DNA from 4 places in the Staphylococcus nepalensis genome. Region 2 is predicted to be linked to each of the others. Evidence: riboswitches for the same ligand, from Rfam matches in the RefSeq annotation. Region 2 holds a riboswitch; each other region holds the start of a gene.
The links. A riboswitch is a leader RNA that binds a small molecule or an ion and turns the genes downstream of it on or off. The one in region 2 is predicted to bind S-adenosylmethionine.
Positions count from the first base shown of each region.

Region 1: it holds a riboswitch for S-adenosylmethionine, as region 2 does, so the genes downstream of both, metX (homoserine O-acetyltransferase MetX) here and BJG89_RS02300 (aminotransferase class I/II-fold pyridoxal phosphate-dependent enzyme) in region 2, are expected to answer to the same signal.
Region 3: it holds a riboswitch for S-adenosylmethionine, as region 2 does, so the genes downstream of both, BJG89_RS03630 (Na+/H+ antiporter NhaC family protein) here and BJG89_RS02300 (aminotransferase class I/II-fold pyridoxal phosphate-dependent enzyme) in region 2, are expected to answer to the same signal.
Region 4: it holds a riboswitch for S-adenosylmethionine, as region 2 does, so the genes downstream of both, metK (methionine adenosyltransferase) here and BJG89_RS02300 (aminotransferase class I/II-fold pyridoxal phosphate-dependent enzyme) in region 2, are expected to answer to the same signal.

Region 1 is NZ_CP017466.1:13,157-18,493, reverse strand. It holds gene BJG89_RS00070 (DHH family phosphoesterase) at 1-327, opposite strand, end outside; gene BJG89_RS00065 (DUF2232 domain-containing protein) at 342-1,268, opposite strand; gene metX (homoserine O-acetyltransferase MetX) at 1,551-2,519, opposite strand; SAM riboswitch class I at 2,581-2,679, opposite strand; gene BJG89_RS00055 (AzlD domain-containing protein) at 2,816-3,145, opposite strand; gene BJG89_RS00050 (AzlC family ABC transporter permease) at 3,142-3,837, opposite strand; gene serS (serine--tRNA ligase) at 4,230-5,337, opposite strand, start outside.
Region 2 is NZ_CP017466.1:532,234-537,570, forward strand. It holds gene BJG89_RS02285 (6-pyruvoyl trahydropterin synthase family protein) at 1-23, shown strand, start outside; gene BJG89_RS02290 (PTS sugar transporter subunit IIC) at 358-1,401, shown strand; gene BJG89_RS02295 (aggregation-promoting factor C-terminal-like domain-containing protein) at 1,920-2,660, shown strand; SAM riboswitch class I at 2,808-2,916, shown strand; gene BJG89_RS02300 (aminotransferase class I/II-fold pyridoxal phosphate-dependent enzyme) at 2,979-4,136, shown strand; gene BJG89_RS02305 (D-lactate dehydrogenase) at 4,159-5,157, shown strand.
Region 3 is NZ_CP017466.1:832,861-838,197, reverse strand. It holds gene BJG89_RS03645 (alpha-glucoside-specific PTS transporter subunit IIBC) at 1-414, opposite strand, end outside; gene BJG89_RS03640 (MurR/RpiR family transcriptional regulator) at 620-1,384, shown strand; gene BJG89_RS03635 (SRPBCC family protein) at 1,484-1,990, opposite strand; gene BJG89_RS03630 (Na+/H+ antiporter NhaC family protein) at 2,268-3,557, opposite strand; SAM riboswitch class I at 3,677-3,777, opposite strand; gene BJG89_RS03625 (flavin reductase family protein) at 3,864-4,475, opposite strand; gene BJG89_RS03620 (SDR family oxidoreductase) at 4,586-5,337, opposite strand, start outside.
Region 4 is NZ_CP017466.1:1,240,443-1,245,779, reverse strand. It holds gene BJG89_RS05895 (nuclease-related domain-containing protein) at 1-424, opposite strand, end outside; gene metK (methionine adenosyltransferase) at 520-1,716, opposite strand; SAM riboswitch class I at 1,829-1,941, opposite strand; gene pckA (phosphoenolpyruvate carboxykinase (ATP)) at 2,096-3,685, shown strand; gene BJG89_RS14775 (transposase) at 4,035-4,583, shown strand; gene BJG89_RS14770 (hypothetical protein) at 4,605-4,856, shown strand; partial or broken gene BJG89_RS14765 (transposase) at 4,876-5,337, shown strand, end outside.

The DNA of each region.
Region 1 (5,337 bases), 520 kb from region 2:
TCGATCCAAACGCTCTGACATAAATTGGTTCATCCACTCTATGTTTTCATTTTCATCTAAGATAATCATACCAATCGGTAGCTTTTTAATAGCAGTGTTGCTACTTGCTGAAATTATTCCGCTTAGACTATCTACATAGCTATCCAGTTTTTGTAAAGCTTGTCTTACCATCAGTGCTGTCCCTATAATAATCACAAGTAAAACAACGGTGGCTATACCTGCAATCAATTGATTAAAAATAAACCAAACGACTACAAGCGCTATCGCTGTCAATACCATGATTATAAATGGTAAAATCAACGCTTTTTTAGTGGATTGACGGTTCATTCTTCCACCTCAAATCATTTTTTAATGATACGTTTTAAATTGATGCATAAATCTACAAAACCCAGGAGACTTACAATATGTGTTAATGGTGTTAAAATTGTCCCCACCACCATTAGAATGATAGTAAGTGCTGGCGGCATTGATTTTGCCTTTCCGAAAAAGTGAATCACACTTAACCCCTGAATATACATACATAATGATAACACAGTTTGAAAGTTTAATACGATAGTTTGAAATGCGCTTGGCTCGGTTGAAAACATAACACATATTAATACAATAATATATATCCATAATACAGAACGCTTCATTTGCCAAGCGTATAATGGTTTGAATATGGGTGTAGCGATTTTGAATTTACGCAAGATTGGAAAAGTAATAATTAAATTGATTAATATTAATAGAAAAACGCCAATAATAATATAACTTGGTAATTGAACTGATGATTGGCGGAATGTTTCTTCAAACATTTGTTTATAATCTGCGCTTACAGAAGCGCTAGCAATCACACTATACATCTGGTCTTTAAATGGTTTAATTAATGATGTAGCGTTTGGTATTTTTTTTAATGCTTGTAACATCATAAATGCAATTAACGCAATAATACTAATATACGTTGTTGTTATATAAAGTATACGTTCTTTAGATGTACGTTCTTTTAATAATTGACCCACTACAAAACTCACTACAAGCAAGAGGATCATAATGCTTAACACGAATATATTACCCAGCAATGTTGTTAACACAACTGTAACCACCGCTGTCAAAGCAAATGATTCTACAGATTTATGCCATAAAATAATACCTGGAATTGTTGCAAATAAGCCTAACAGCAACCCAAGTGGTGGTAATATATGTAAAGCTAAAGCCACTATAATTAACGTAATCACACTAAGTATAGTGGCTTTAGTATCTATTTTAGAAAACAAGTTCGCCACTCCTATACTAATTTTGTCTATGTTTATTATTTTAACCTCTTTAAAACTTTTATACAATTATTGACAATCCTTTTTAATAGAAGTTCCATTCAAACTATAAAATTCAAAAATAGACTAATACTTCAAAATGTACTTTTACGCATTAATTTGACCAAAATGCCTCATTTATTTCTGATGTTATGCTATAAAAATAAGACGTCCTGGTAAGGCAATCACTTCACTCTTTTAATCAACTAGAAAGCCATCTTCCAGACGTCTTATTTTTCCACGTACATCGTAACCATATATTTATTTTCTTTTGAATTTGGATACTTTTAAGAAATGATATAAATTGGGCGCCCAATCATTAAAATTAAGTAAAAAGCCATCATGTCCTACATTGTCCGGTACAAAGAAGTGTTTATGGTATTTAAAGCGAGCACCAGTCGCATATACCAAATCATCTGGATATAATAAATCATCTGTAAATCCCATCGTCATGACTTTAGTATCAAGACGTCCAAATACTTCATCTACATCTTTGCGATCTCTATCTATATCATGGCTATCTAAGACATCCAGTAGTGTTAAATAGCTCAATGGGTCAAAGTTTTTCTTGAATTTGTTACCTTGGTGTTTTTGATAATTCACAACTTGGTCCGGCGTAAAGCGTCTATCATAACTCTTAGACGAACGATAAGTTAAAAAGCCAAGTTGTCTTGCTATACTCATACCCTCGCTGTGATCTAATTGAATTGCTTGTCTAGCAATTTCATTAAATGCACGACTATATGAAGATGTTTTGTCTGTAGCAGCTAAAATAACTGCCTTATCGACCTCAAATTTATGGTTGTATAATAATTCTAATGCTTGCATGCCACCTAAAGAGCCTCCAATTAAAATATTAATTCGATCAAACCCTAACGTTTTAATACCTAATTCAATTGCATGTACAATATCTCGTAAAGTTAAATGTTTAGGAAAGTCTGCATCTGTAAGTGCCGAACTAGAACCATATGGGCTCCCAATGACATTGAATGTTAAAAATTGATAGTCATGAATAGGCATATAACCACCATCTATAATGCCTCTCCACCACCCTGGATTATCATCCGTGCCATACGTCAAATGATTACCTGTTAATGCGTGGCATACCAGCACTAATGGTTGCCCTTGATACCCAACATGCTCATAACGTAATTTCAAATTTAAAATCGTTTCACCTGATTCTGTTGTAAATGGCCCTAATTCCAATGTATCAACTGTATAATTTGTCATCATTTACCTCCTACCTAGTAAAAAAACTTCTCACCTATTTATAATAAGTAAGAAGTTAAAATACTTATTATTCGACGAGTCGTTGGTATTAGCACCGTGCTTTAAAAGCCGGTTGCTGAAGCTTCATCGGGCCAAGTCCCTCTGCTTCTCGAAATAAGATTTAGTTTTAATTGTTAAAAAAAAACGACGTATATAAAAGTGATTTACTTCATCAATGACGCACGCGTACTTCAAATTTCATAATTTTCTAATTATTGTCATTCTAACGGATTTTGGGATGTACTTCAATCATATATTTAAAATACCCATCTTAAAATAGCCATGAGCAAGATGCCGCCAACAATTGTCATCGTTAGACTTCGTGTAATGACTGCGATAATAATTGTTGGCACCATAGTAACTAAAAAAGGGATATTAATACTATAGATCATTGTTCCTTCATGTTGCTCTAACACACCATCTATAATTAATGCCGTAAACAGTGTGATTGGAATAAAGGATAACCATTTTACGATTGTTTCCGATAATCTAATTTTAGTTATTAATATAAAGGGTATGATGCGTGTTAACCAAGTAATCACACCGCATAACACGATGATTAATAACATGTGTAGGGTCGTTGTCATTTATCAATCACCACCCCTAAAGCAGCAGTAAAGATGGATGCTAATATAATGGCTACATATGAAGGCATGAAAAAGCTTAAAACAAACATTAGTATAATCACGCAAACGATTAATACTAGATAAGTCCTAATTTGTGATTGTTTAATAGTATCAAACTGCGATACAGCCAAAAATATAAACATCGCGGTAATCGCAAAGTCCAAACCAAAAGCATCGGGGTTAGTTATGTATTTACCAAAGACAGCGCCAACGATACTTGCAAATGTCCAAAATAGGTATGCTGTGATATTTAAACCATGTAGCCAGCGATCATTAATTTTTTCTCCTTTTAAATGTGGCGTGATAGCAACACCGAATGTTTCATCAGTAATGAGTGTAGACATCCCGATACGATTCCAAAAACCATAATCTTTATAACTTGGTGCAAGTGTCATACTTAATAAAAACATCCTTGAATTAACAATAAACGTAGTTAATGCAATTGCAGAAATGGGTGTCCCAGCAATGACTAACGCACATATAATAAATTGTGCAGCACCTGCGTAAACGAGTAAACATAACAAAATAATCTCGAGTAAATTAAAACCCGAAGCTACTGCTACAATACCAAATGAAAGTCCAACACCTGCATAACCTAACAATGTAGGCACACATTCTTTGACACCTTGCCTAAAAGTTAAATGTGTTTCCATAACGCCACCTCCTAAAGTTTTTGTAATAAGAAAATAATATGACTATTTTAATACGACTCGTAAAATATATTCAATGCTTTTAGACATCTGCTTGTCTTACGTTAGACTAACCGAAGTGTTAAAATGCTGTTTTTATAATAGTTTTAATTTCAGAATTTTTAAATCATTATTTTAGACGTCCCTCTTATAGTTAAGTAAAATGCTGTTTTTCTGTATTATTATCTATGATTAACCATTTAAATTGATCCCTCCCTACCCTTTCTCCAAATTAAAAAAGCAGGAATAGTAATCTCGCAAAGATTACAATCCTGCTTTTTTAAAGCTAGATGATGCTAAGCTCATTTTAAACATTCACGTAGTTTATCATGATATTTAAACTTTAATTCATCTTTCTATTTAACTGGGCGTATAACTGTTTTACCGCCCATATAAGGCACTAATGCATCTGGAATTGTTACTGATCCATCTTCATTTTGATAGTTTTCTACAATTGCAGCAAATGTACGACCTACTGCTAAGCCACTGCCATTGAGCGTATGCACTAATTCCGGTTTTGCTGTTTTATCACGTTTAAAACGAATGTTAGAACGACGCGCTTGGAAATCAGTAATATTTGAACAAGAACTGATTTCTTTGTATTCGTTATAACTTGGTAACCAAACTTCTAAGTCATATGTTTTACTTGAACCAAAACCGATATCTCCTGTACATAAAATAACTCTACGATAAGGTAATCCTAACTCCTCTAAAATTGATTCTGCATGTTGTGTCATTTCTTCTAATGCGTTCCAAGAGTCTTCTGGTTTTTCAAAGCGCACCATTTCTACTTTATCGAATTGATGTAATCGAATTAAGCCTCTTGTATCTCTACCTGCAGAACCCGCTTCACTACGATAACAAGCTGATTGGGCAGTGAATTTAGCAGGCAACACATCTGGCTCAATAATTTCATTACGATAATAATTCGTTAATGGCACCTCTGCAGTTGGAATTGTATAAAGTCCTTCTTTTTCAATTTTGAATAAATCTTCTTCGAATTTTGGCAATTGTCCTGTACCATACATAGAATCGGCGTTCACTAATTGCGGCACCATCATTTCAGTGTAACCGTGCTGTGTCGTATGTTTCGTTACCATATAGTTCATCAATGCTCTTTCTAATTGAGCACCTTCCCCAGTTAAGAAGACAAATCTAGCGCCAGAAACTTTTGCGCCTCGTTCGAAATTAGCCATTTGTAATGATTCAACTAAATCCCAATGTGCTTTTTCTTCAAAGTCAAATGCTCTTGGCGTACCCCAACGTTTTAATTCTACATTCTCTTCATCAGAATCGCCTTCAGGCACATCATCATGAATGATATTTGGGATACGTGATAATAAATCTTCTAATTCTTTATCTACTTTATTTAAATCTGCATCTAATTGTTTGATATCATCGCCTAATTTACGCATTTCTACAATAACGTCATCTGCATTTTCTTTATTACGTTTTTTCTCAGCG
Region 2 (5,337 bases):
GAGAACGAATGGAAGCAAACTAGTTGATGAAATTAAGTATGGACGTTTAATTTATATGGTTTATGTGTTTAAGCAAAATTAAAACAATACCTTATGTTTCATTGTAACCGATATATATTCAAATATTGAATGAATTATGCATATCATAATAGAGCGGGCGCGCAGTTACCCGCTTTTAATTAGCATTTTTGTAAGCTAATTGTTTAAAAAGTATCATAATAAAATGCATGGTTTCTATGCCCGCTGCTTTTTTATAACAACCATTTGAAATAAAAGTACATTAAATTAAAAATAAATATTCTGAAAATTATGATAATATGTTATATTTTTAGTTATCACATCTTAGGAGGCGCTACTATGATAAAAGTAAGCCCAAAACAATTTATAAATAACGTATTATCAGGAGTAGCAATTGCTATTGTTGCTGGTCTTATACCTAATGCTATTTTAGGAGAATTATTTAAGTTTTTAGCACCAAAACATGATATTTTTGAAACATTACTTCAAGTCGTGTTAGGTATTCAATTTACCGTGCCATTATTGGTTGGCGCATTAATTGCAATGCGATTTAGTTTAACGCCATTAGCGACAGCCGTAGTCGCGAGTGCTGCTTTTGTGGGAAGTGGTGTAGCACAATTTAAAAATGGTGTTTGGATGCTTGCTGGTGTAGGTGATTTAATTAACACAATGATTACTGCTGCGATTGCAGTATTTTTTATATTGGTTATAGGCGAACGTTTTGGAAGTTTAACATTGATTATTTTACCTACGATAGTAGGTGTTATTTCAGGTTTAATAGGTATAACGATACTTCCATATGTACAAATGATTACTACTGGTATAGGTAACCTAGTCAATACATTTACAGAATTACAACCCATATTGATGTCAATGCTGATTGCGCTTGTCTTCAGCTTTCTAATTATTTCGCCAATTTCTACTGTGGCAACAGCTTTAGCTATTGGGATAAGTGGCTTAGCTGCAGGCTCTGCTTCGTTAGGTATCGTTGCATGTGAAGGCGTCCTTGTTGCTGGAACATTGAAAGTAAATAGATCTGGTGTGCCGCTTACGATATTTTTAGGTGGCGTTAAAATGATGATTCCGAATATGGTACGCCACCCCATCATTTTACTACCTATATTTACTAACGCGTTAATAACAGGATTTTTTGGAGCTTTGTTAGGTATTGCTGGTACAAAAGAGTCAGCAGGCTTTGGTATCATCGGTTTAGTAGGGCCGATTAGTGCATTTAGACATATAGAAGCTTCATTACTACTGAATTTAGTAATCGTATTTATAGCGTTCTTTGTAGTGCCTTTTATCATTGGTTATTTAATCAATGTATTTTATATGAGGGTATTGAAGTTATATCACCAAGATATATTTAAATTTTTAGCGTAAATCAGATGACTAAAGCTGAGTTAAGAAATAAGTTTTTGTAATATTTAATCGTATACATATAATTATTAGTATCATAAGAAATGTAAAAAGGCCTCAAATCAGAGGTCTTTTTATTTTTTAACAAAAAAATTGCAAGTATTGCCCTAAAATATAAAAAATATATAGAAAATACGTATTACAATGATGTAACAACAGTGTGGTTTGTAATTTTTCAGATAATAGAAATTATAATGCTTTTTATATTTTAAGACCTTCTATAACAGTATGGATATATAACTGATTCAGAAAGACTTTCTTAAGTATTACGCTAAATAAATCAAAAATATTTCAATGTTATAAAGCAATATGATTTTTGTAAAGTTTTGTTATATAAGTGTAATACGATTGATAAATTTATATGATATATTAGCTATGGTAAAAAATTAAGACATAAATATTAAAAGATTTTAGCAAATACGACAACAAAACTATCAAAAATATATTTTATTAGATTTTAAATTTGGAGGATTTATTTTACTATGAAAAAAACAATCTTAGCTTCATCATTAGCAGTAGCATTAGGCGTAACAGGTTACGCAGCAACATCTGACAACAATCAAGCACATGCTTCAGAACAAAACATCGACAAAGCACATTTAGCTGAGTTAGCATTAAACGGTTCAGCTGAATTAGATCAACAACCGTTACATGCTGGTGCCTATAACTATAATTTCGTATTAGATGGCAATGAATTTACTTTTACATCAGACGGTAACACGTGGTCATGGGGATACCATGCAGCAGGTACACAAGCTTCATCATCTAACACTACACAAGATGTAAGCTCAGAAGTAAGTGTAAATACAAATGAAAAATCAGCAAGTGAAGTACGTTCACAACAATCATATGCTACTCCAGTGACAGTAGCAGCACCAAAAGCTTCAGCGTCTACAAACGTGAGAACTACGCAAACAAGCGTAGCAACAAAATCTTATAAAGTAGCGCAAACATCAGCTGCTTCAACTGGTGGATCAGTAAAAGCTCAATTCTTAGCTGCTGGTGGTTCAGAAGCTATGTGGAATTCAATCGTAATGCCTGAATCAAGCGGTAACCCGAATGCGGTTAACCCAGCTGGTTATAGAGGCTTAGGTCAAACTAAAGAATCATGGGGAACTGGTTCAGTAGCTGATCAAACTAAAGGTATGCTTAACTATGCAAAACAACGTTATGGTTCTGAAGAAGCTGCCCTTGCTTTCCGTGCAAGCCACGGTTGGTGGTAAAATCTACAGCACTGAACTCGATGTTTGGTGATATATAAGAGAGTGACTCAAATGAGTTGCTCTCTTTTTTTATCTTAATAAAAGAGGTGAATGCTAATTGACATGTTAGAATATTCTGATAAAATTAATGTAAATTAATTACAAATTAACTTATCCAGAGAGGTGGAGGGGGTTGACCCGTAGAAACTTCAGCAACAGACTTATCATTATGAGTACTGTGCTACTTTCAACAAGTGAAATGCTTGAAAGATAAGTGTCATGTAAAACTATATGCCACTTAATGGGGCATATAGTTTTTTATTTTAGGAGGGCTTTTTAATGGTAATGTCAGATCGATTAGCACAAATTCCAGATAGCTACTTTGGAAAAACAATGGGACGTACAATAGAACATGGCCCTTTACCATTGATTAATATGGCTGTAGGTATTCCTGATGGTGAAACGCCCAAAGGTATCCTTGATTGTTTTGCAGAAGCAATCCGAAAACCAGAAAATCAAAAATATGTAGCATTTCATGGCAAAGAAACATTTAAACAAGCCATTGTTGATTTTTATCAAAGACAGTTTGGTGTTGAACTAGATAAGGAAGATGAAGTTTGTATACTTTATGGTACAAAAAATGGATTAGTTGCTTTACCTACCTGTATAGTTAATCCAGGTGAAAATGTGCTCCTGCCTGATCCGGGTTATACAGATTATTTGGCAGGCGTACAATTAGCAGGTGCACAACCGCAGCCGCTGGTGTTAACGCCTCCTTATTATTTACCACAGTGGCATAACGTAGATACAGATGTTTTATTAAATACGCGCCTAGTTTACTTAACTTATCCTAATAATCCAACAGGCTCTGTTGCTACTAAAGATGTATTTGATGAAGCAATTGCACAATTTAAAGGAACTAAAACTAAGATTGTTCATGATTTTGCTTATGGTGCATTTGGTTTTGATCATAAAAACCCTAGCATTTTACAATCAGAAGGTGCTAAAGATTTAGCAGTAGAGGTCTTCTCTTTGTCTAAGGGATATAATATGTCAGGTTTCAGGGTGGGTTTTGCAGTAGGAAATAAAGATATAATCCAAGCGTTGAAAAAATATCAAACACATACGCATGCAGGTATGTTTGGTGCATTACAAGACGCAGCAACATTTGCTTTAAATCATTATGACGATTTTTTAGTGTATCAAAATGAAATTTTTAAAGCGCGTAGAGATAAATTTACAGCTAAATTAATTGAAGCGGGTATCCCGTTTGAACCGATGCAAGGTGGTATATTTTTATGGCTAAAAACGCCTGAAAATTATGATAGTGAACGTTTTGAGACTTATTTATTAAAAGAAAAGTCTATTTTAGTTGCGCCTGGTATACCATTTGGCGAACATGGGCGAGGTTATGTGCGTATTTCATTAGCAGTGGATGACGAGAGGTTAATGGAAGCGGCAGAGCGACTTCAATCTTTAAAACATCTTTATAAATAAGAAAGTGAGAGTGGAACAATTTATGACGAGTATTAAACTATTTGGTGTTAGAGAAGAAGATATACCCTTTATTAAAAATTGGGCAGAAAGCAATCAAGTTGAAGTAGATTTAGATAGCGATTTGTTGTCAGCAGAAACAGTAGATCGTATGAAAGGGTTTGATGGGCTGTCATTGTCGCAACAAATTGAATTAGATGAAGTAGTTTATAAGAAATTACATGATTATGGTATACAACAAATTGCACAGAGAAGCGCTGGATATGATAGCTATGATCTCGAGCTAGCCAATCAATATGGATTAGTTATAACAAATGTACCTTCATATTCTCCACATTCTATAGCAGAATATACTGTGTCACAAGCATTGAACTTAATCAGGAATTTTAATGATATTCAAAATAAAACTGCACAATATGATTTTAGGTGGCAACCGAGTATTATGTCACGCTCTATTAAAGATTTGAAAATCGCAATAATAGGCACGGGGCGAATTGGGTCTATTGTTGGAAAGATCTTTGCAGAGGGTTTTGGTTCAGAAGTATTGGCTTATGATATTGAACCTCAATCATCATGTGAGACTTATTTAACATACAAAGAAAGTATAAATGAAGCTATCAAAGACGCAGATATTGTCACAGTGCATATTCCTGCAACAGAGGACAATACATATTTATTTGATGCAGATTTATTTGCTCAAATGAAAACAGGTGCTGTGTTCGTCAATTGTGCACGTGGTATAATCGTTGATACACAAGCTCTTGTAGATGCATTAAATAGTGGGAAGCTAAAAGGTGCTGCATTGGATACTTATGAAGGTGAAAAAGGTTTGTTTCCAAGTGATCAACGCCATACGCAGTTAGATGATGAATTATTAATTAAATTGATTGAAAGACAAGATGTAATTATATCGCCGCATATTGCTTTCTATACGGATGCTGCGGTTGAAAATTTAATTGTCGATGCGTTGGATGCAACATTAGAAGTAATAAAAACAGGTGATAGTAAGTTTCGTGTGAATTAAAATATGAAGTGGGCGCAAGTACTTTAGCTCTTGTAAACTTTCTTTTGAGTTAATCACACTTATATATGGATTTCCGCTTTTGTACACCACTCTTCTAATCAACGAAGAGGGAGCGGGACAATGAAATCATCTTAGAAATTGTGATTTCTGTCTCGCTCCCTCTCATTATTTTCAGATAGA
Region 3 (5,337 bases), 300 kb from region 2:
GATATTTGTATCTAAGGTTTCTATTCCTGCAATGGCTTTTAATCCTGTTACATTTTCTACACCCTTTTCTAAATTAGCTCCGAAAGTATGCGGCCATTGTGTAAGTATGGCGTTGATAAATGTGTTAAACATTAAATAGCCCATTAAAGCTGCTAATGCAGCATGCCCTGGTGCTTTTTTAGCTAAAGATAAAGGTAATCCCACCACAAACACTACTTCCATATGATTAAATATTGTCCAACCACCAGATTCAATGACAGACCATATTTTGAACCATGTTGTTCCATCTTCTGCTATATTCCCCATAATAGAAGGATTTTTAAACAATGTTGCTAATCCAAGCACAATACCAAAGAATGCGAACATTAAAACAGGTACAATCATGGCGCTCCCGAATCTCTTTATTGCGTTCATGAAGAAACCCTCCTTTTTTAACTCTTTTATGCGTAACTAATCAATATTACAGATTGTTCTAAAATCGTTAGCATCAATTTATATCTTATATTAAAGTAAACGCTTACATTAAAACAATGGTTTGACGCTATTACGAACCATTTTGTACAATAAGATTATATTTTCACGACCTGAAAATTTTTTCAGAAAGCCTGAGGTGACTATTTTGCTTTTAGATGAACGTATTAATAATAACTTTAGTAAATTAAATGAAAATGACTTACAAATCGCTCATTTTATCAATACGCATATACCAGAGTGCAAATCAATGAAAATTCAAGAGCTAGCTACCTTCACCCATGCGTCAAACGCAAGTATCCATCGTTTCACTCGCAAGTTAGGGTTTGATGGATACAGTGACTTTAAATCTTACTTGAAATTCGAAACAGAACAAGTACATCAATTGTCCTCTGATTCGATGGATGCTTTCAAACAAGAAATAGAAAATACATTCACTTATTTAGAACGCGTCGACTATAATCTTGTTACTGATAAAATATACGAAGCAGAAACAATATATTTATATGGGACGGGTTTAGCCCAGATGAATGTAGCGAAAGAAGCACAAAGGATTTTATTAACGATACATAAAAATATTATTGTATTACATGATGTACATGAATTTAAAATGGTTTTAAATAAAGCTTCAGATAGCGATTTGTTCTTTATTATTTCGTTATCCGGAGAATCGATACAATTAACTGATATAACCAATTTACTACAACTACGCCAAAAATATTTTATTTCTATAACAACACTAAAAGATAACACGTTAGCCCAAAAAGCAAATTATAATATTTATGTATCTAGTAATACGTTTTACTTAACAGATGGAATCGACTATTCTAGTTTTATTAGTTACCATATCTTTTTCGAGACACTTTTACGTAAATTTAACGAACGTAAAGAGAAGAAACACCTTAATACTTAAAATGAAATTATAAAAAAAGACTTACAGCCGTTCCCTCAAAATGCCTGCAAGTCTTTTTATTTATACGTTTTTATTAATTAAATTGTAATGGCTACATACTTAAGCTTCTTCTTCATGTTCTTCTAAAGTAGTTTGGAGCTTATCAAATAGCATTTCAAAACCATGCGCAGTGGAATCATGGTATTCCTTTTTCTTTTGTTTGTACTCTAAAGATGTTAATCTGCGTTCTCTAGGTATATAAGCAGTATAACTAAATATCATTTGTGTAATACCTGGTTCTCTTTCAAATATCTCAATTTCAATTGTATCTTCAGAGTCACTCAACTCAGGCATGCCAATTGTCATAACAATATATGCATTAGTATCTAATGTAACATAGGAACCTCTTACTACATTTTCTTTACCTTTACGAACATCAACAATTTCATAACTACTATTTTGTTCAGCATTAACGTCTATAGATTTATTAGTTCGTTCTGTTGTCATAAACCATTGCTTTAGAAAACGTTGATCTGTCCACGCTTGATATACTAATTCAGGTTCAACTTTAAAAAGTCGTTCCAACTGAATCTCCACATATTCATTTTCTACATTATATCTACCCACGATTGTTCACCTACTTTCACTCTTCATACTATTCTAACTTATTATACTAGACTTCTAAACAATAATACCAAGAAATCTCACTATACTTTATTTTCACTATAAAACTGACAACTTATATATTTTATCGTTAATAGTCAGTAAACGTCAAAATTTTCACGCTTTTTATGTTTCGTATATGCGTTTCTTAGTATATTATCTCACAACTCATATGCTTATATAAGAAAAAGGGAGGGCCATCAGTCTCTGCTTAAATTTAAACCTGACGCCCCCCATATTATTATTTATTTAATTTTGGTATTCTGAAGAAAATAGCAATCAATCCACAAACACCTAAAATGATAGGATAAATGGCATACGGTGCCAAAGCGATTGGTGAAATGGATGCAACACCGGCTGCAGCTATAACTTGTGGGCTATATGGTAATAACCCTTGAAAACAACTTGCAAATATATCTAAAATACTTGCAGACTTTCTAGAATCAATATCATATTCATCTGCTATATTCTTAGCTAATGGCCCCGCCATTAATATAGAAATAGTGTTATTTGCAGTTGAAATATCAGCAGCACTTACTAATCCTGCAATACCTAATTCTGCACCACGTTTAGATTTTACTCTATTACGCACAAAATTTAATAGCCACGTTATGCCACCATTATGTTGAATCAAGGCTACGAGGCCACCAATGAGTAATGCGATAATAGCGATATCTTCCATGCCAATAATCCCTTTAGATACAGAGCTAAGTAATCCTGACCAACTGAAAGAACCATCAACAAGCCCTATAATTGCAGACAAGACCGTGCCGCCAATCAACACAATAATAACGTTAATTCCTGCAAGTGCTAATATTAATACTAAAATGTATGGAATCACTTTAATAAAGTTATAATCATATGCTTTAGTAGCGTCTATTTGGGCACTATGTGTTAAAAACCAAAGCACAATCATTGTAAATATAGCACCAGGTAATACAATTTTGATATTCACTTTAAATTTGTCGCTCATTTTCGTCTTTTGAGTACGAACAGCAGCAATGGTTGTATCAGAAATCATAGATAAATTATCGCCGAACATCGCACCACCGACTACTGTAGCCATAGTTAATGCAGCAGATACATCTGTCGCTTGACTCAAACCAAAACCAACCGGTGCAATTGCTGCCACAGTACCAACAGAAGTGCCCATCGATAAAGAAACAAACATACATATAATAAATAAACCTACTATAATTAAATTTTCAGGAATAAACGACAGACCTAAATTAACAGTAGACGTAACACCACCCATATCTTCTGTCGTCTGAGAAAATGCACCTGCAAGCAAGAATATTAACATCATTAAAATAATGTTTGAGTGTCCTGCGCCTTTGGTAAATACATCTACCTTTTTTTGAAAAGTTTCTTTTCTATTCATTAATAAACCGATAATTGAAGCTACTACTATAGCTACATTTAAAGGCATAATTGAAAAGTCACCTGTAATAAGTCCTACACCTAAAAATATCCCAACAAATATAATTAAAGGTACAAGCGCCCATGCGTTCCCTTTTTTTGTCTCCGTCATACAAAACCAACTTTCTTTAGTAATTACTATGATAATAAATCTCATATTATTCTTTAATATATACCTACAATAAAAAAACTCTTTTCTTATAGAAGAAAAGAGTAAGTCATTACATCTTCATCTTATCTTCTAGCACATATTAGGCTACTGGAATTGGCACACGCGTCATCATGTTGCCGAAGTTTCAAAGGGCCAGTCCCTCCACTTCTCTTGATAAGTTATTTTATTCATTGTATTACAGTACACTATTAATAATACTTCGTCAATTGTATACTTTCAACATTAAAATAATATGTTTATTAGTCATTATTCAGTTGGTCTAACGATTGTGAATGTGTCTCCTATAGAAGCATAATCATTACCTGCTAAGCGACAGACTGCGTTTAGTGCTTCACTATCTATTTTACTATCTTCAAAATAGACATCTTCATCAATATGAAACATCACTACTTCACCAATAATTAAATCTGAACCTTCTTCTGTATCTCCTAACGGAATCAGACTTTCAAGCTTACATTCCATACGGATCTTAGATTGTTCAATACCAGGGATAGGTATAAGTTCCGATTCAACAAGTGATAATTCTGTTCTTTCTAATTCATTGTCTTGTCGATTGATTGGTGCTGCTGTACGATTGACTTGTTCTACTGTTGTCTCATCCGTTATATGTACAACAAAGCTTCCCATTTCTTCGATATTCAGTGAGGTATCTTTTCGTTTACCACCGAAACGACCTGTTGAAATCATCACCATTGGCGGGGCGCTACTTACCACATTAAAGAAACTAAACGGCGCCGCATTTAAGTTACCGTCTCGATCTTGTGAAGTAACAAAAGCAATAGGTCTAGGTATAATACTCCCACTCAATAATTTATAATTTTGTTTTTTTGACAAATCACTTGTTTTTAAATGTTTCATAAAATTCGCCTTACCTTTCATAAATAAAAAACGGCTATAACAAAAAGTGTATAGCTCGAGTAAGTATTTTAAAACTTTCTACACTTTGAAATAGCCATCTTGTCATTGAATTAATCTAATTGGGTGCCGCCTGTAACACCATAAACTTGGCCTGTTGTATAACTTGATTCTTCAGCAGCTAAATGGACGTAGACGCCTGATAATTCTACGGGTTGCCCCGCTCTGCCTAACACTTCTTTTTGTCCAAATGTTGGGATTTTTGATTGTGGTTGTCCACCCGAAATTTGAAGCGGTGACCAAAATGGTCCTGGCGCTACACAATTGACACGTATGCCTTTTGCGCCAAGCTCTTCTGATAAACTTTTAGTCAATGAAATAATTGCTGCTTTTGAAGCCGCGTAATCATGTAAAATTGGACTTGGGTTATAACCTTGAACTGATGACGTTGTCGTAATAGTTGCTCCTGACTCAAGGTAATCTATCGCCTTTTGGACAGTCCAAAATATAGGGTAAACATTCGTCTCAAACGTATCAGTAAAGGAAGCTGTATCAAATGCTTTGATACTATCTCTGTACTGCTGATGACCTGCTACGAGTGTAACATTATCTAAGCCGCCTAGCTGTGCATATGCTTGCTCAACTAAGTCATAATTAAATTGCTCATTACGAATATCTCCAGGAATCAAGACAGCTTTTCTACCCGCTTCTTCTATAACTTGTTGCACTTCTTCAGCATCCACTTGTTCAGCTGGAAGATAATTAATCGCAACATCAGCGCCTTCTTTAGCATAAGCAATAGCTGCTGCTCTTCCAATAGCTGAATCTCCACCTGTCACTAACATCTTGTAATTTTTCAATCTGC
Region 4 (5,337 bases), 710 kb from region 2:
GGCGAACGTCACTAAAATTATTCTTTGGCAAGAAAATATTAGCCATTATATGCATGTCTTCTGGACGGATCCGTTTTTCATTTACTAAACGTTCACGGATACCAATTAATCGCATGTCCGTCACATATTCACTTTCATTTTTAGAGAATAATTTTAAAGCATCTATTTCTTGATTTTTAGAATTAACTGTGGCTTCATATTCTTCTTTTTGCTTAGTTACTTGCTTTTTATTCTCAATTCTTTCTTTTTCTAGCTCCTCGCCATGTTCATCGCTAAGTTTTTGTTCTCTAGATTTATATTGTTCCTCGATTGTTTGCTGTGCTTTTTTCTTACTTTTCAAGGCTACTAAAAATAGGATTAAACAAATAACTGCTACGATAATTGCCACGATTAAACCAATTTCTATCGGTCCAAATGAATTCATAACAACAACGCTCCTTTATATGTTCAGTAACTTAATTATAATAGATATGAGCTCATCATTCGATAGTAAACTTAAAAAAACAAGGTTCTTTTCACCTATACTTGCACACTATCTTTTAATAAATTAACTTTATCTAGTTTTTCCCACGGTAGAAGTATATCTGTACGCCCAAAATGACCATAGGCAGCAGTTTGTTTATAAATTGGATGTTTTAAATCTAACATTTTAATTATACCCGCTGGTCTTAAATCAAAGTGTGCTCTGACCGCTTCCACTAATTCTGCTTCACTTACTTTACCTGTTCCAAAAGTATCAATCGCAATAGAAACCGGTTCTGCAACACCAATTGCATATGCAAGTTGAACTTCACATTTTTCTGCAAGTTCTGCTGCAACTATATTTTTAGCTACATAACGTGCAGCATAAGTTGCTGAACGATCTACTTTTGTAGGGTCCTTCCCACTAAAGCAACCACCACCATGACGTGCGTAACCGCCATATGTGTCTACGATAATTTTTCTGCCTGTAAGTCCTACGTCGCCCTGTGGTCCACCAATTACAAATCGCCCTGTAGGATTGATATAAAATCTTGTATGCTCATCAATTAAACCTTCAGGGACAGTAGGATAAATAACATGTTCTTTGATATCAGTCTGAATTTGTTCCAAAGTAATATTTTCAGCATGTTGTGCTGAAACTACGATCGTATCTATACGTTGCGGTTTGTCTTGCTCGTCATATTCAACTGTAACTTGGACTTTACCATCAGGGCGTAAATATTTTAAAATTTCATCTTTACGTACATCTGATAATCGCTTAGCAAGTTGATGTGATAAAAAGATAGGTAATGGCATATAAGTATCAGTTTCATTTGTTGCGTAACCAAACATTAAGCCTTGATCTCCTGCACCTGTGGCCTCAATCTCTTCTTCTGTAAGATGATCTCGGTACTCTAAGGCATTATCCACGCCTTGAGCAATATCAGGTGACTGTTCGTCAATAGCTGTTAATATAGCCATTGTTTGGCTATCATAACCGAATTTCGCACGTGTATAACCAATATTTTTAATTGTTTCTCTTACCACTTTAGGGATATCTACATATGTCGCCGTTGAAATCTCCCCGGAAATTAATGCCATACCTGTTGTTACTGTTGTTTCACAAGCGACCCTTGCATTTGGATCATCTTTTAAAATTTCATCTAAAATTGCATCCGATACTTGATCCGCAATCTTATCTGGGTGCCCTTCTGTAACTGATTCTGAAGTAAATAACCTTCTATTATAAGTCATAATTAACTTGCTCCTTTAGTTTTAAATTACGAAAATTCTCTTTTATTGAGCTCATTAAAAAAAGCCTTCGTCACTATTATGAATAGAGAGAAGGCCTTTATACGTCCATTCGCTCTTATCGTTCAGACGCTATTTGTCTGCAAACGGTTTGGCACCTTTCTTCATTATAAGAAGAGGTTGCTGGGCTTCATTGGGTCCATGTCCCTCCGCCACTCAGGATAAGAGAATCCGTTAATCACTATAGTACCTAAACTAAGTAACATTGTCAATTTAGGATTAATTAAAATTCCTTTTAAAATGGTGTGGACTATTAAATCATATGTGTTATACTCTTTAATTGTAAAGGCTTACATTTAATATAGCGTTGGAGGGATTTAGTATGGCAGTAGATACATACACTTACACAAATAAAATCCAAAGTATTTTGGACAAGCAATCTTCATTATTTCAACTATCTACAACACAGTTGTATAAAAAAATTCTTGATAATAATGAAGGCGAACTAACTGAACTAGGTGCAATTAACGCTAAAACAGGCAAATACACTGGACGTTCACCAAAAGATAAATTCATTGTTAATGAACCATCCTACAGAGATGATATCGATTGGGGCAATATCAATCAACCAATTGACGAAGAGACATTTTTAAACTTATATGAAAAAGTATTAAATTACTTAAATGAAAGAGATGAATTGTACGTTTTCAATGGTTATGCAGGTAGTGATGAAGATTCACAACTCAAACTAACAGTAGTTAATGAACTCGCTTGGCATAACTTATTCGCACAAAATATGTTTATTCGTCCAGATTCAAAAGAAGAAGCAGAAGAAATCAAATCAGATTTCACTATTGTTTCAGCGCCCCATTTCAAAGCAGACCCAACTCAAGACGGTACAAATTCCGAAACATTTATTATTACTTCTTTTAAGCACAAACTTATTTTAATTGGTGGTACTGAATATGCTGGTGAAATGAAAAAGGGTATTTTCTCAGTTATGAACTACTTATTGCCAAAAGATGATATCATGAGTATGCACTGCTCAGCTAATGTCGGTGAAAAAGGTGATGTGGCGCTATTTTTCGGCTTATCAGGTACAGGTAAAACAACACTTTCTGCAGATGCCAACCGAAAGTTAATCGGTGATGATGAACATGGTTGGAATGAAAATGGCATATTCAATATCGAAGGTGGTTGTTACGCCAAAGCTATTAATCTTTCTTATAAAAAAGAACCACAAATTTATGACGCAATTAAATACGGGACTATTTTAGAAAATGTGGTTGTAGACGAAGACGGTGATATCGACTTTGATGATAACTACTACACAGAAAATACCAGAGCCGCTTATCCAATCAATCACATAGAAAATATTGTTACACCTTCTAAAGCAGCGCATCCTAATACCATTATTTTCTTAACTGCTGATGCTTTTGGTGTTTTACCACCTATTTCTAAATTAAATAAAGATCAAGCAATGTATCATTTTTTAAGCGGTTTTACAGCTAAATTAGCAGGGACTGAACGCGGTGTAACAGAACCTGAACCATCATTCTCAACTTGTTTTGGTTCACCTTTCTTACCATTACACGCAAAAGTATATGCTGATTTACTTGGTAATCTGATAGATAAACACGATGTGGACGTTTACTTGGTCAACACTGGTTGGACTGGTGGTAAATACGGGACAGGACGTCGTATTAGTTTAAATTACACAAGACAAATGGTTGAACAAGCTATCACTGGCCAATTGAGAGACTCGGAATACATCAAAGATGATATGTTTGGCTTAAATATACCAGTTGAAATTAAAGATGTGCCACAAACGCTACTTAATCCTATTAATGCATGGAGTAAGCCAGAAGCTTATAGAGAACAAGCACAAGATTTAATTGATAGATTTAAACATAACTTTGAAAAATTCGGCGATGAAGTTTCAGATTTAGCTGAAAATGGCGGATTTAAATAAACGTTATATCAGTATGCTTCTCGCTATCGTGTCATATTTAAAAGTCCCTGGGACATAAATCCCAGAAAAATAGTACTCAGATGATTTAATTCAATTCATCTGAGTGCTTCTTTTGATTCAATACTTCGTATTGTTGGCTCGCTTTCTTAGGGGACAGCTTCAGCCTGTAGTCTTCAGCTTGTCCTATTCCCTCAAGAGTCTCGCCAAAATACCTCACATTTATATGTAATTTTACATTAAAATACTTTAAAAAAATAAGGCCCTTACGTATAATTTAATAAACACAACTAAACTAAATTAACGAGGTGCCTTATGTATAAAGATTATAACATGGCTCAACACACTACCAATGGAAACTTCAGTTCTTATCCCCACAAATGATATGTCACGACATGTTAATGAAATCGTTGAAACAATACCTGAAAATGAATTCGATGAATTCAAACATCATCGTGGTGCTACATCATATCATCCCAAAATGATGTTGAAAATTATTCTATATGCCTACACACAATCCGTATTTTCTGGTCGTAAAATAGAAAAACTGCTTAATGATCGTATCCGAATGATGTGGCTGTCACAAAATCAAACACCTTCTTATAAAGCAATTAATCGTTTTAGAGTAAACCCTAAAGTAGACGCCTTATTAGAACCTTTATTTATTCAATTTCACAGCCAATGTCTGAAACAAAATCTTATAGATGATAAAACTATTTTTATTGATGGTACAAAACTGGAAGCTAATGCCAATAGATATACATTTGTTTGGAAAAAGAGTATTCAAAACTATGAATCAAAAATGAATGAAGATTCTAAAGCCCTATATCATGAATTAGTGAAAGACAAAATCATACCTAAGATTAAAGAAGATAATGATCATGAATTAACACAAAAATAAATAGATTTAATTGGTACTCATTTGGATAAAGAAATCGAAGATTTAAATCATTACATTGAACATGAAAAATCTACTCGGTTAAGAAAGCAAACACGTCAAAAGCGAACTGAAATCAAAAGATATAAAAAGAAATTCGCTGCTTATTCAGAACGAAAGTATAAATATAAAACACAAAAAGCCATACTCCAAGATAGAAATAGTTATTCTAAGACAGACCATGATGCGACTTTCATGAGAATGAAAGAAAACCATATGAAAAAATGGACAACTTAAGCCAGGATATCATTTACAAATAGCGACAAATTCTCAATTTGTTTTATCATATGATGTGTATCAAAATCCGACAGACACAAGCACAATGATTCCTTTTTTAACTTTAATTAAAGAGACCTACGGTCATTTACCTGAATATATTGTAGCTGATGCTGGTTATGGTAGTGAACCTAATTATATGGCAATTATAGATGAATTTAATCGAACACCGCTCATAACTTATGGCATGTTTATTAAAGATAAAACTAACAAATATAAAAGTGACATTTTTAATACTCACAATTGGGAATATGATGAAATCAATGATGAATTTATTTGCCCGAATCATAAAAGACTTGGTTTTAAAAGATATGCCTATCGCCATGATAAATATGGGTTTAGGAGAGATTTTAAATTATATGAATGCGATGATTGTTCAGAATGTCCACTGAAGAACGATTGTATGAAATCAAATTCACAATCGAATAAAAAATAATGAGAA